DNA from 2 places in the Ferruginibacter albus genome. Region 1 is predicted to be linked to the other one. Evidence: riboswitches for the same ligand, from Rfam matches in the RefSeq annotation. Region 1 holds a riboswitch; the other holds the start of a gene.

The links. A riboswitch is a leader RNA that binds a small molecule or an ion and turns the genes downstream of it on or off. The one in region 1 is predicted to bind thiamine pyrophosphate.
Region 2: linked by a shared signal. The riboswitch ahead of K9M53_RS06280 (TonB-dependent receptor) and the one ahead of K9M53_RS10845 (inorganic diphosphatase) in region 1 are both predicted to bind thiamine pyrophosphate.

What each region holds. Positions count from the first base shown of each region.
Region 1 is NZ_CP083388.1:2,482,792-2,488,672, forward strand. Features, by position in the region: gene K9M53_RS10825 (hypothetical protein) at 182-376, shown strand; gene K9M53_RS10830 (DUF4142 domain-containing protein) at 502-1,089, opposite strand; gene K9M53_RS10835 (PQQ-dependent sugar dehydrogenase) at 1,169-2,461, opposite strand; gene K9M53_RS10840 (YtxH domain-containing protein) at 2,770-3,024, opposite strand; TPP riboswitch at 3,225-3,324, shown strand; gene K9M53_RS10845 (inorganic diphosphatase) at 3,427-3,951, shown strand; gene K9M53_RS10850 (hypothetical protein) at 4,349-4,723, opposite strand; gene K9M53_RS10855 (hypothetical protein) at 4,859-5,113, shown strand; gene K9M53_RS10860 (hypothetical protein) at 5,207-5,731, shown strand; gene K9M53_RS10865 (four-helix bundle copper-binding protein) at 5,817-5,881, opposite strand, start outside.
Region 2 is NZ_CP083388.1:1,431,826-1,437,706, forward strand. Features, by position in the region: gene K9M53_RS06280 (TonB-dependent receptor) at 1-1,933, opposite strand, end outside; TPP riboswitch at 1,973-2,068, opposite strand; tRNA gene K9M53_RS06285 (tRNA-Met) at 2,094-2,165, opposite strand; gene K9M53_RS06290 (lipocalin-like domain-containing protein) at 2,289-2,705, shown strand; gene era (GTPase Era) at 2,764-3,648, shown strand; gene der (ribosome biogenesis GTPase Der) at 3,707-5,014, shown strand; gene K9M53_RS06305 (hypothetical protein) at 5,181-5,525, shown strand; gene truB (tRNA pseudouridine(55) synthase TruB) at 5,649-5,881, shown strand, end outside.

The sequences.
Region 1 (5,881 bases):
TAGAAACTTTCATGCCTTTCTACATATACTCACAATTCAATAACAAATGAGCAATAACATACACAATATGTTTATCATTCATGCCAAAAATATACGCTGATAAAGATTTCAACATTCAAGCAACCTTGGCATCAATGTTGATTTCATACATTCATTATTTACTTTTAAAAATATAATTGTTATGCCAACTAAAAATCAACAGGGGCCTAAACAACGTCAAAGTTCCCCAAAAAGTTCTCAAGGAACTCATCCTACAAGGACTGAAAAGAGCAATCAAAGCAAATCCACTCAATCATCAAAAGTTGGAGGAAGAAGTACAAAACATTCTTCTGATATGAGAGATGACAACATGGACAACAACATGGATAACGAATAGTTATTCAAAAAGGAATTGATAATTTAGGAAGCAGGGAATTAAACGTTCCCTGTTTTCTTTTGCGCCTGGTCATACAATAAAAAAGCCGGATCAAATATCCGGCTGTTGAAACGATAGGTGCTGTATTATTTTTTCATCTTATCATGCAATGCTGTAGCCATTTCCAGGTGATGTTGCAACTCAGGCAATGCATCTGAAAAAAGCGCCTTTATATCAGGATCTGTACAATTTTGTGCACTTTTCTGAAACAGGTCTATTGCATCTTTATGCGCCGATACAAGATCGCTTACATAGCCTTTATCTCTTTCCGCTTTATCTTTTTGTTCTTTCCATTTCATGATCTTGTCTGCCTGTTCTGGCGTAATATCGGCAGGCAATGAAACACCTTTCTTATCTGCCAGTCCCTTGATCTTCATATTTAATTTGCTATGCGCATCGGCCATTGTTCCGGCAATGGATTGTACATCTGCATTGGACGAATACATTTTAACAGTGTCAGAAACGCGTTGTTCAAACGTACTGGCAGCATAAGCATCCACCAATGCCTGTGCATCTTTTTCTCCAACCTTGTCAAACTTTGCATCATTCTTTGCTTCTGCTGTGTCTTTTGTGTTTACAGTATTCTCATTGTTATTTCCACCGTTACCACAGGCATTTAAACCAATAACGATCGCTAATAAAAAACAGCTCTTTAAAAATTTTAAACTACTCATACATTTTGTTTTAGTTGTGAATGAAATTGTTTTGGGCACAGATCATAAATTGTTTTTCTACTTATTTATAATAATATAATTATTGTTTGCTAACCCGCCATAGTCTGTTTCCACCGTCATCAGCTACCAATAATGAGCCATCCTTTAAAACAGCAACGCCAACCGGCCTGCCGTACACTTCATCTTTACTTTCATCTGCAATGAACCCGGTTAGAAACGGTTCGGGTGCGGCAATTGGCTTACCATTTTTAAATGGTACAAAAGCTACCTGGTATCCTGCAAACTTTGAACGGTTCCAGGAACCATGCTCTCCGATAAAAGCTCCTCCGCGATATTTTTCAGGGAAACCGGTTGCTTTGTAAAATGTCAATCCTAATGCTGCCGTATGTGCATTCATGGAAACATCCGGCACTATTGCTTTTGCTACCAGGTCAGGGTTTTGCTGGTCTTTCATTCTTGGATCAAGATGCTGACCAAAATAGCTGTAAGGCCAACCATAAAATCCTCCTTCTTTCACACTTGTTAAATAATCCGGCACTAACTCATCTCCTAATTCATCCCGTTCATTTACAACCACCCACAAGTTTTTTGTACCCGGAGCCCAATCCATCCCAATTGGATTTCGCAAACCGCTGGCATATATCTTTTCTCCGCTGCCATCTGTATTTACTTCTAAGATATTGGCACGTCTTACTTCTTTATCTATTCCATCTTCTGCTACATTACTGGAGGAACCAACAGAAATATAGATCTTATCCTTTGTATCGTTGGTAACTATGTTACGTGTCCAGTGTCTTTTATTTCCCGGCAGAGAAACAATTTTTTTACCTGCCGCAGTTATAGCATTACTTCCCGCCGTGTAAGGAAATGCCATTACCGCATCGGTATTTGCTACATAAAAAGTATTTCCAATTATCAACATTCCAAATGGCTTATTTAATCCTTTTAAAAAAACTGTTTTAAGATCAGGTATTCCATCTCCATTTGTATCTCTGAATAAGAGGATGTCGTCTGCACTTCCATTCATTACTGATTTGAGTGGGTTATGCTCAACCTTTGCTTCTGCAACAAAAATATCCCCGTTGTCTGCAACATATATCCAACGTGGATTATTTAAACTATCTGCAAAAAGATTAACTACAAAACCCGCCGGCGCCGTGGGTGTTTTATTTGCCGGCCAACCGATAACCTTACTGATTTTTTTTGCAGATGGAGTAGCATATGGCTCAGGAAGATTGACTTCCTGTGTTTTAGTTGCTACCGTATCTGCTTTTACAGAAGTCGGTGATGCATCTTCCTTTTGTTTTTTTTGTCCGCATCCGATCGATGTAATTAATAAGATGAAAGAAGCGATGACAAGACTTTGTTTCATACAATAATTTTTTCTTATTGTTTTTGCAACAAATATGCCTGTAAGAATAAACCGTATTTATCTTTCTTTACGCCGATTATTTTCCCCTGCTTGAGGATTTTATTTCCGTGGATTGTAATTGTATAAGATCACGCTGCTAAAATGTATGAAATAAAAAGGCTCCGTAAACGGAGCCTTGCTTGATTACCTCTCAAAGTAATTGCCCTACGAAAAACACCGGGTCAAAGATAAGTGCATGATTGCAATAGACCTGTTACATAATTGTTTGAAAAAATTGTATAATTTTTTCAACTGCATTTGATCACAAATCAAGACTGGATCGATGTTTCGCTCCTGGTGAAATCAGTTGCACCTGCAATTGCTTCTTCAGCCTCTTTGTACTCTCTCATCAATGCTTCACGAATGGTTGTTACACTCCATTTCAAAGCTTTGGTGATGTCTTCACTTTTCTGAAGTATTTTCTTCCTGACCTTTGTTCCTTCATCAGGAGCACATAATAAACCGGCAATTGCGCCTATTGCAATTCCCGATAAAAAGCTTGCTGCAATTTTTCTATTACTCATAATAAATAGCATTTAAATAGTGATGAATGAATAACAGGTAAAAATAATTGTGCCTGATTTTATAATACAATCATTTACACAATTATATGAATGTGTTGTAGCAGAATATCCCCGATAAAAACAAAATCGTTGCTATATTCTCTCACAAATCTTTGCCCGGTTAAAATATATCTGGCATGGTTATTTATCTATATATCCCAGATTCATTTGAGGGGTGCTTCACAATTTAAAGAGCTGAGAAATACCCATAGAACCTGACACGGATAATACCGGCGAAGGAAAGCAAAAGAATCAAGGGGCTTCTTCTTTAAGGAAGCCCTGTTTTTATTTAAAATGGCTTGAGTTTTGTTGCATTAAATTCTAATCACTTACTATTTAAAAAACTTACTAAACCATTGAGTTATGAAAAATTATGACATCATAATCGAGACCCCTAAGGAGGGACATTTCAAGTACAAGTTCGAACCCTCTGCCGGCATGTTCAAATTAAACAAGATTCTTCCTCAAGGTCTTGTGTTTCCTTATGACTTTGGCTTTGTTCCTTATACCGTTGGAGAAGATGGTGATCCCCTGGATGTATTGGTATTTTCTGAACATGCTCTTTTTACGGGTTGTGTGGTAGAATGCAGAATAATCGGTGGTATACAGGCATCCGAGATGGATGAAAACAAAATATCTATTAGAAATGACAGACTTATCGGAATACCTGTTTTGTCTAAAGTATATGCACACATTAATTCTATTGATCAGATAGAAGAAGAAAAGATCAATGAGATAAAAAACTTTTTCATATCCTATAATTCTTATTACGATAAAACGTTTATCACAGAAGGCGTGCTGAGTGCGGCTGACGTAGAAAAATTAATAAAGCAGAGTAATAACAGTTATCATCATTTTAAAAATAAGCCCACTTTGTCAAGGCTATAAAAAAGAAGGGAACTAAATAGAAATTCAGTTCCGTTCGAAAAATCCCTTATTGAAAAACCTATAGTTTCTATTAAATAAATATTGTGCCGAACAGCTAGAAAGATAAATTACACTGTCCTTTATTCTTTGCAATTACTTATCTGTACTGGCTTTTAAACAAAATGATGTAACTATTATAAAAAGTTGCTTAGTAATATTACGATGTTGTTATTTTTCCCCAATGTGTAGAATTTTTTAGCATCAATGTGTAAGTGAAATGTGGCAGAAGAAACGGCTTAGTTTTTGTCCAAATAGTTTTATACAATTTTTTCTCTCTCATAATCGACATATATAGCAATTAGCAAAATCCCCTCCTTTCGGAGGGGATTTAGTTTTATATATAATCTTAAGTATCTACTTAAATAAAAGTTGAAACATCTTCCACTTCGCTTGCATTATTTATTGCAACCTTTGGATAAATGAACGCTTTAAAATCTCCATGCGAAGCATTGTCCGAAATGATCATCAAATAACGTTCATCAATATAATAGACATTATCCTTTGTATTTTTAAATGTATTGGGAAACAAATCGGATGCTATGTCTTTATTGAACAAGTAGATAGCATCTGTACGCTTAGATTCTATAGTAACTACCTGTACAGTGGTTTTATATTGCGTGGTCTTTTCTTTTACCTTAAACTGCACAATAGCATCAAAAGACACAGACCCATCCGAACTGATCAGATCGAAATCTGTAATAAACTCCTGCACTGCTGTTGAATACGCTCTCATAAAAAATAAACTAGTGTTGTACAAATTAAAAAAATCAAGCCATATCTCATAGTAATTCATTAATTATTTGTAAAAAATTATTCACGTAATTATTGGTATGCCATTTGATGCTAATTAATAACAAAAATCACTCGAATGACTTCCAATGAATTTAATATGCTGAATAAGGAAATGCAGACAAGCATTTTGTGGAACCAGGGAATAGTAATTTCCGAAAGACAAGATCGCGGCACTGCCTATATTCTTTACAGCATTGGTTCTTTTTATGTAGAATTGAAATATGTGAACAACTCCCTGGTTGCTATTAAAGGATTTACCTGCACCGATATGTTGGATCCTTACATTGATAATATTCCTATTTACACTTCACTTCCTTTTTTGCTGGAGTAAAAAATTTCATTGAACACATCATTTATCACTCACAAGGCTGTGTGATTATCTCTATATATTTGCATCTCTTTTTAAATACTAAAACTTAAATTCATGAAAAAAATTCTGCTTACAGTCTTATTGGCAACAACATGCATGGTTGTAAAAACATCTGCACAAACAACTACTTCTACCGGAGAGATAACACCTAAAAACTCATGGTTAAAAGCCGGGCTTACTGTTGGATTGCCGGTTGGCGATGCCTCCAATGTAAGCTCTTTTACCGCCGGCATTGAACTTCGTGGACAGGTAATGAGCACCAACCATTGGGGATTTGGCTTGGCAAGTGGCTATGACCATTTCTTTCCTAAAAGCGGGTTTAGCTCTTTCGGCGAAATTCCTTTAGGCGTAATGATCCGTTATTATCCGGAGGCGAAAGGTTTTTTTGCCGGCATTGATGGTGGTTATACTTTCTTAACCAACTTTGGAAATACTTCCGGAGGCGCTTACATTAAACCACAAATAGGTTATCATGATTATAACTGGAATTTTTATGCATTGTATAATCATGTATTTGTTGACGGCAGCGCTGTACAAAACGTTGGCATAGGCGCTACTTACAATCTTCGATTTAAATAAAGCGTTCACCAATAAACACATTTAAAAAGAGCGTAGCAATAATTGCTACGCTCTTTATTTAATAAGATGTTGCTGAATTGAAAAGTTATGCAGCTGCCATGCCGTAACATTCATCTGCACAACGGCGACAGGCTATTGCACATTTTTTAC
Region 2 (5,881 bases), 1.1 Mb from region 1:
TAGAAGTATTATCCAGGTATTGTTTGCCTACGTATTTGCCGATAAGAGCTATTTCAAAATTATCTGTCGGAGTAATACTGATCGTTCCTGCTGCAACAATAGAAGGAGAGTAGGATATATCTGTATTGGTATGTTTTATTTCTTGTTGACCTGTCCATGTATAGGTGCTGTCGTATTCATCTAGATATTCAGAAAAGGATTTTATTTTATTAATGCTGAAAGCAGCATTGGCAGCAATGTTCAAATATTTATTAAAAGTGTATTGCCCTTGTAATTCTATGCCCGCTCTATAGCTGTCAGGAGTATTGGTTCTTGTGTATTCACCCACGTCGTTTATTTTTCCTGTAAGCACTAATTGATCTTTATACAGCATGTAAAAAAGATTTATTCCATAGAAATAATTCTTTCCTTTTTTCTCTGTACCTAATTCAAAATCGTGTAAGGTTTCCGCTTTAGGTTGCTCGTTAGGGTTAGCAAAGAAATCGTCCCGGTTGGGTTCATGCTGCCCTAAAGCATAGCTAAAGTAAGTTTGCCATCCGTTTTTAATATAAGTAATGCCTGCTTTAGGATTTACAAAATTAAAATTCCTGCTAACTTTAAAAGAAGGATCATCATCAAAACCATCAATACGATGATAAACATTTCTGTATTGCAGATCGGCAAATGTAAACAAGCCGGCAGAAAAATTATGCTGCCATTTAACATAGGCAGTAATATCTGTTTTTAAGGCAGGCAGATTGTAATATTGATAATTTGGCTCTACACCGCCATTCTGAGCCCAGGTTATATTGCCGTAATGTTTGCCTTCATACCTGGTCCATTCGCCGCTTACGATTATTTCATCCTTTTTATTTTTATATTGAAGAGAGGCTACCTGTCCATAAAAGTGATTGTCCAGCCATAGCTGTCTTACTAAGTCTGTAGTAGTGATGATAGAATCGCCAACAACAACATCAGGCAAGCCATACTTTGCATAATCCTGTCCAGCCTTATATTCTTCATAATATCCTCTGCCATAGGTCATAAAGGCAGCAGTGCTGAAATTTATCTTTGAATTAAACGTATGATTAAAGAAAAGCTGGTAATGATCTTGTTGGTAATTATCTGTTTGATTGCTGTAAGGAGCTCCGGGTTTTTCGGTTCCCAATTCATTATAGGTGCGAAGTGAATCAATTAAATAATCCGGCACGCCATTCCATGCCTGGTATGTTTTTTCTTTTCCCGTAATAAGGTTAAAACGTAACGAAGAGCTTTTAGTAACATAAGCTGCAGATAAATACAAAGATTTAAAATCGCTGCTGGCACGATCAATATAGCCATCGCTGCTTATTTTGCTTAATCTTGCGTCTATCGTAAAATGATCGTTGATCAATCCTGAACCAACTTTAATTGTATTCTTCCACGTGTTAAAAGATCCATAACTGTTTTCTGCTGTCGCATAAGCAGAATCAATAAAATCATTAGTGGTAATATTAATGGTTCCGCCAAAAGCACCGGCACCATTACTGCTGGTACCTACACCGCGTTGTATTTGAATATTGGCAGCAGAAGATGCAATGTCCGGAATATCTACAAAATAAGTACCCTGGCTTTCTGCATCATTGTAAGGGATACCATTTAATGTAACATTTATGCGTGTGGCGTCTGTGCCTCGTATATGGATCCCGGTGTAACCAACACCATTGCCGGCATCAGAATTTACAACAACCGAAGGTGTTTGATTTAATAAGAAAGGAAGATCTTGCCCCAGGTTATTTTTTGCTAATTCTTTTTTAGAAAGATTGGTTTTAGCAAAAGGCGCCTTGTCGCTTGCTTTTACTGCGGATACTTCAACAGGCAGTAAAGCGGTGGTGTCATTGAATTTTTTTCCCTGTTGTGCAAATGATGACATGACTGACGCACATGCCAATGCACATAATAGCAGTTTTTTCATTACAATAAAAAATTATAGCTGAACATCCGGAAGACGATCCGATGTAAGAGTAGCACTCCCTTCGCAGGCATTATCCTGAGCAGGTTTAACGGGTATAATCTCAGCCTTATTTAAAAAGCACCCCGGAAATTCAGTCGGTTTAAAAGAACGATTGATTTAGTTGCGAAGGGAGGGATCGAACCTCCGACCTTCGGGTTATGAGCCCGACGAGCTACCGCTGCTCTACTTCGCGGTTTAATTGAGCGGCAAAGTTAGGGAGATGTAAGTTATCAGCCAAGAATAATTAATAAAAGATTCATTTTATAGCTTCTGCTGTTTTTGCTACTTTCGTTATTCATCAAAAATTGATCACTGTATGAAAAAAATTATTGCCGGTTTTATTGCGTGTGTTGCCCTTGCTGCATGCAGTAAAGATAATGGTGGAACAACCTCCTGTACTTTGTCTTCAACTTCTATAGTAGGAAAATATAAAATAACTGCTGTTACATTTGATGGTGCGGATGCGATGTCTCAAATTCCTGCATGTAACCAGGATGATGTGTATGAGTTGAAAAGTGATGGAACTGCTACCGTAACTGATGCAGGCACACAATGCTCGCCATCAAGTGATCAAAGTGGAACCTGGTCGCTTAACGGAACAACGCTTACAACCAGCAATGCAGAACTTTCAGGAACAGTGTCTGATTTTAGCTGCACAGGACTTAAAATAAATGGCACACAAACTATTGGTCCTATTTCAGGTGCAACTGTAATTACGCTGGTAAGACAATAGTATTTAATATCTATATACGTAATTTATTAAACAGGTAATTTTTATTACCTGTTTTTTTATGGCATCTTTGCACCTGATGAAAAGCGGCTTTGTAAACATATTTGGTAAACCTAACGCCGGCAAAAGCACATTGCTGAATGCATTGGTAGGAGAGAAACTGGCAATTGTATCGCACAAAGTGCAAACAACCCGCCATCGTATAAAAGCCATTGTAACAGAAAAGGAATATCAAATTATCTTTTCTGATACACCCGGTATAATTGAGCCAAAGTATAAACTGCACGAAAAAATGATGCAGGCTGTTAAAAGCGCTTTGGAAGATGCCGATATTGCTTTATTAATTATAGATGCAAAAGATACTACAGAAGAAAATCATGAAATATTTTCTGCATTAAAATTGAAAGTACCGGCGTTGGTAATTATTAATAAGGTAGATGCCGTTGATGAAAGCAGGATAAAAGAACTTACCAATTTCTTTGCGCAGCAGGCATATTGTAAAGAAGTAATTACTATATCAGCCTTAAAGAAAAAAGGCATTGATGCATTGATAAAAAAAGTAGTAGAGCATTTGCCGGAAGGCGAGGCGTTTTATGACGGCGAAGAATTGAGTGATCTTTCAACGCGGTTTTTTGTAAGCGAGTTAATTCGTGAAAAGATATTTTATTTATATGGCGATGAAATCCCCTACCATGCAACAGTGCTGGTACACGAATTCAAAGAGAAATCTACCTTAGTAAAAATAGGTGCAGATATAATTGTACAACGGGATACGCAAAAAGGAATTATTTTGGGAGAAGGTGGTCAGATGATAAAAAAACTGGGAACCGAAGCCAGAAAAGACATTGAAGCATTTATAGGAAATAAAGTTTTTTTAGAGCTGTTTGTAAAAGTTCGTCCTAAGTGGCGAGATAACGAATTGCAATTGAAGGAGTATGGATATTGAAACATTATAACGGATTAGCAATAATTATCCGTTATCAATTACTAAATTATTATTTAATATGGGTTTTACAGTAGCAATAGTAGGCAGACCGAATGTTGGCAAAAGCACTTTCTTCAACCGTTTGTTGGAGCAACGTAAAGCAATTGTTGACGATATCAGCGGTGTAACAAGAGACCGTCAGTATGGAGTGGCTGAATGGAGCGGCAAAACATTCAATGTAATTGATACAGGTGGTTTTGTTGCTGGCAGCGATGATGTATTTGAAAAAGAGATCCGTAAGCAGGTTTTAATTGCACTCGATGAAGCCGACGCTATTATATTTATGGTAGATGTGGTAACAGGTATAACAGACCTGGATGAAGCAATGGCAAATTTATTACGTCGTACCAGTAAGCCTGTTTTTTTAGTAGTTAATAAGGTCGATAATCATGATAGGTTATTGGAAGCGTCGGAGTTTTACAGTTTAGGTTTTGACAGGATATTTTTTCTTTCATCTATCAGCGGTTCAGGAACAGGAGAAGTATTAGACGAAGTGGCTGCATTAATTGAAGCACCTGTTGAAGTAGGCGATGAAAAAGCGCTTCCGAAGTTTGCTATTATTGGTCAACCCAATGTAGGGAAATCATCTTTATTAAATTCATTGATCGGGCAGGCTCGCACTATTGTTAGTGAAATTGCAGGTACAACAAGAGATACCATTCACACTCATTACAATCTCTTCAACAAAGAATTTATTTTAATTGATACAGCGGGTATTCGCCGTAAAGCCAAGGTAAATGAAGATTTGGAGTTTTATTCCGTGATACGTGCCATTAAAGCAATTGATGAGGCGGATGTTTGTTTGTTATTGTTAGATGCACAAAAAGGAGTAACAGCGCAGGATCTTAGCATTTTTGCATTGGCGGTTAAAAAAGGAAAAGGTATTGTTGTATTGGTAAATAAATGGGACCTGATGGAAAAGGAAACCAATACAGCCCGTGATTATGAAAAAGAATTGAAAAACCGGTTTGCGCCTTTCTCTGATCTGCCCATTCTTTTTATCTCAGCCATTGAAAAAACAAGGATATTCAGAGCGATGGAAATAGCATTGGAAGTATATGAAAGCCGCAGCCGAAAAATACCAACCTCGCAATTGAACGATAAAATGCTGAAGGCAATAGAAGCCTATCATCCGCCTGTGGTTCGTGGCAATCCTGTTAAAATAAAATATGTAACTCAGTTACCGGTAGTAGTTCCTTCTTTCGCATTTTTTTGTAACTACCCAGATGATATCAAAACCCCTTACCGAAATTACCTGGAAAACCAGTTGCGGGAGAATTTTAAATTAACGGGTGTTCCGGTTCGTATTTTCTTCAGGAAAAAATAAATGTAAAATAGTGCATCTTGTTGTCTGATATGGTGTTAGATAGCCGAATTATTGTCTTATGTCAATAACTTTTTGAGTTAATGACCAATTAACTTAGCCCTGATACTTGCATTATTCAAAAAAGACTGCAATCTTTGCGGCAATTTTAAAATTAAAACTAACGGAAATGAAAAAATTAATGACAGTGATCGCAGTAGCGGGTATTTTAGCTGCTTGCGGTGGTGGCGCTACAAAAGATGCTGCTACTACAGATTCTACTTCAATGGCTGACAGCTTAAAAAAAGTTGCTGATTCTACAATGTCTGCTGCAGGTGCTACTGCAGATTCATTGAAAGCTAAAGGCGATTCTCTTTTGAAAGCTGCAGACAAAGGTATTGATAGCGGTAAAGCTATTTTGAATAAAGCTGCTTCTACTGCAAAAGAAGGTGCTGATAAAGTGAAAGAAGGCGCAGAAAAATTAAAAGAAGGCGCTGCTTCTGCAAAAGATGCAATGGATAAAATGAAACACTAAAATAAACCAGTTGTTTTTAAAAATTCCCCGGTTATCCGGGGATTTTTTTTTTTAAAAGATATTGTGCTTTTGAATTAAAATTCAATTTGGAATTTGTAAGCTGTAATTTGCAACCCTTAATTTATGGCACGCAAAGAAACATACCGCTCAAAAAATATTCATAAGCTTTCACCCGAAAATTCACCTATTCTTGATAAACCAAGATTTACTATTGACCCTGAGGTACAACAGGCTTTCTTAGAGGGTAAAGTGATCTTGATTGATAAGCCCTTGCATTGGACCTCTTTCGACATGATCCGTAAGTTGCGTAGTTTATTGCGTATAAAAAAGATCGGGCATGCAGGTACGCTGGACCC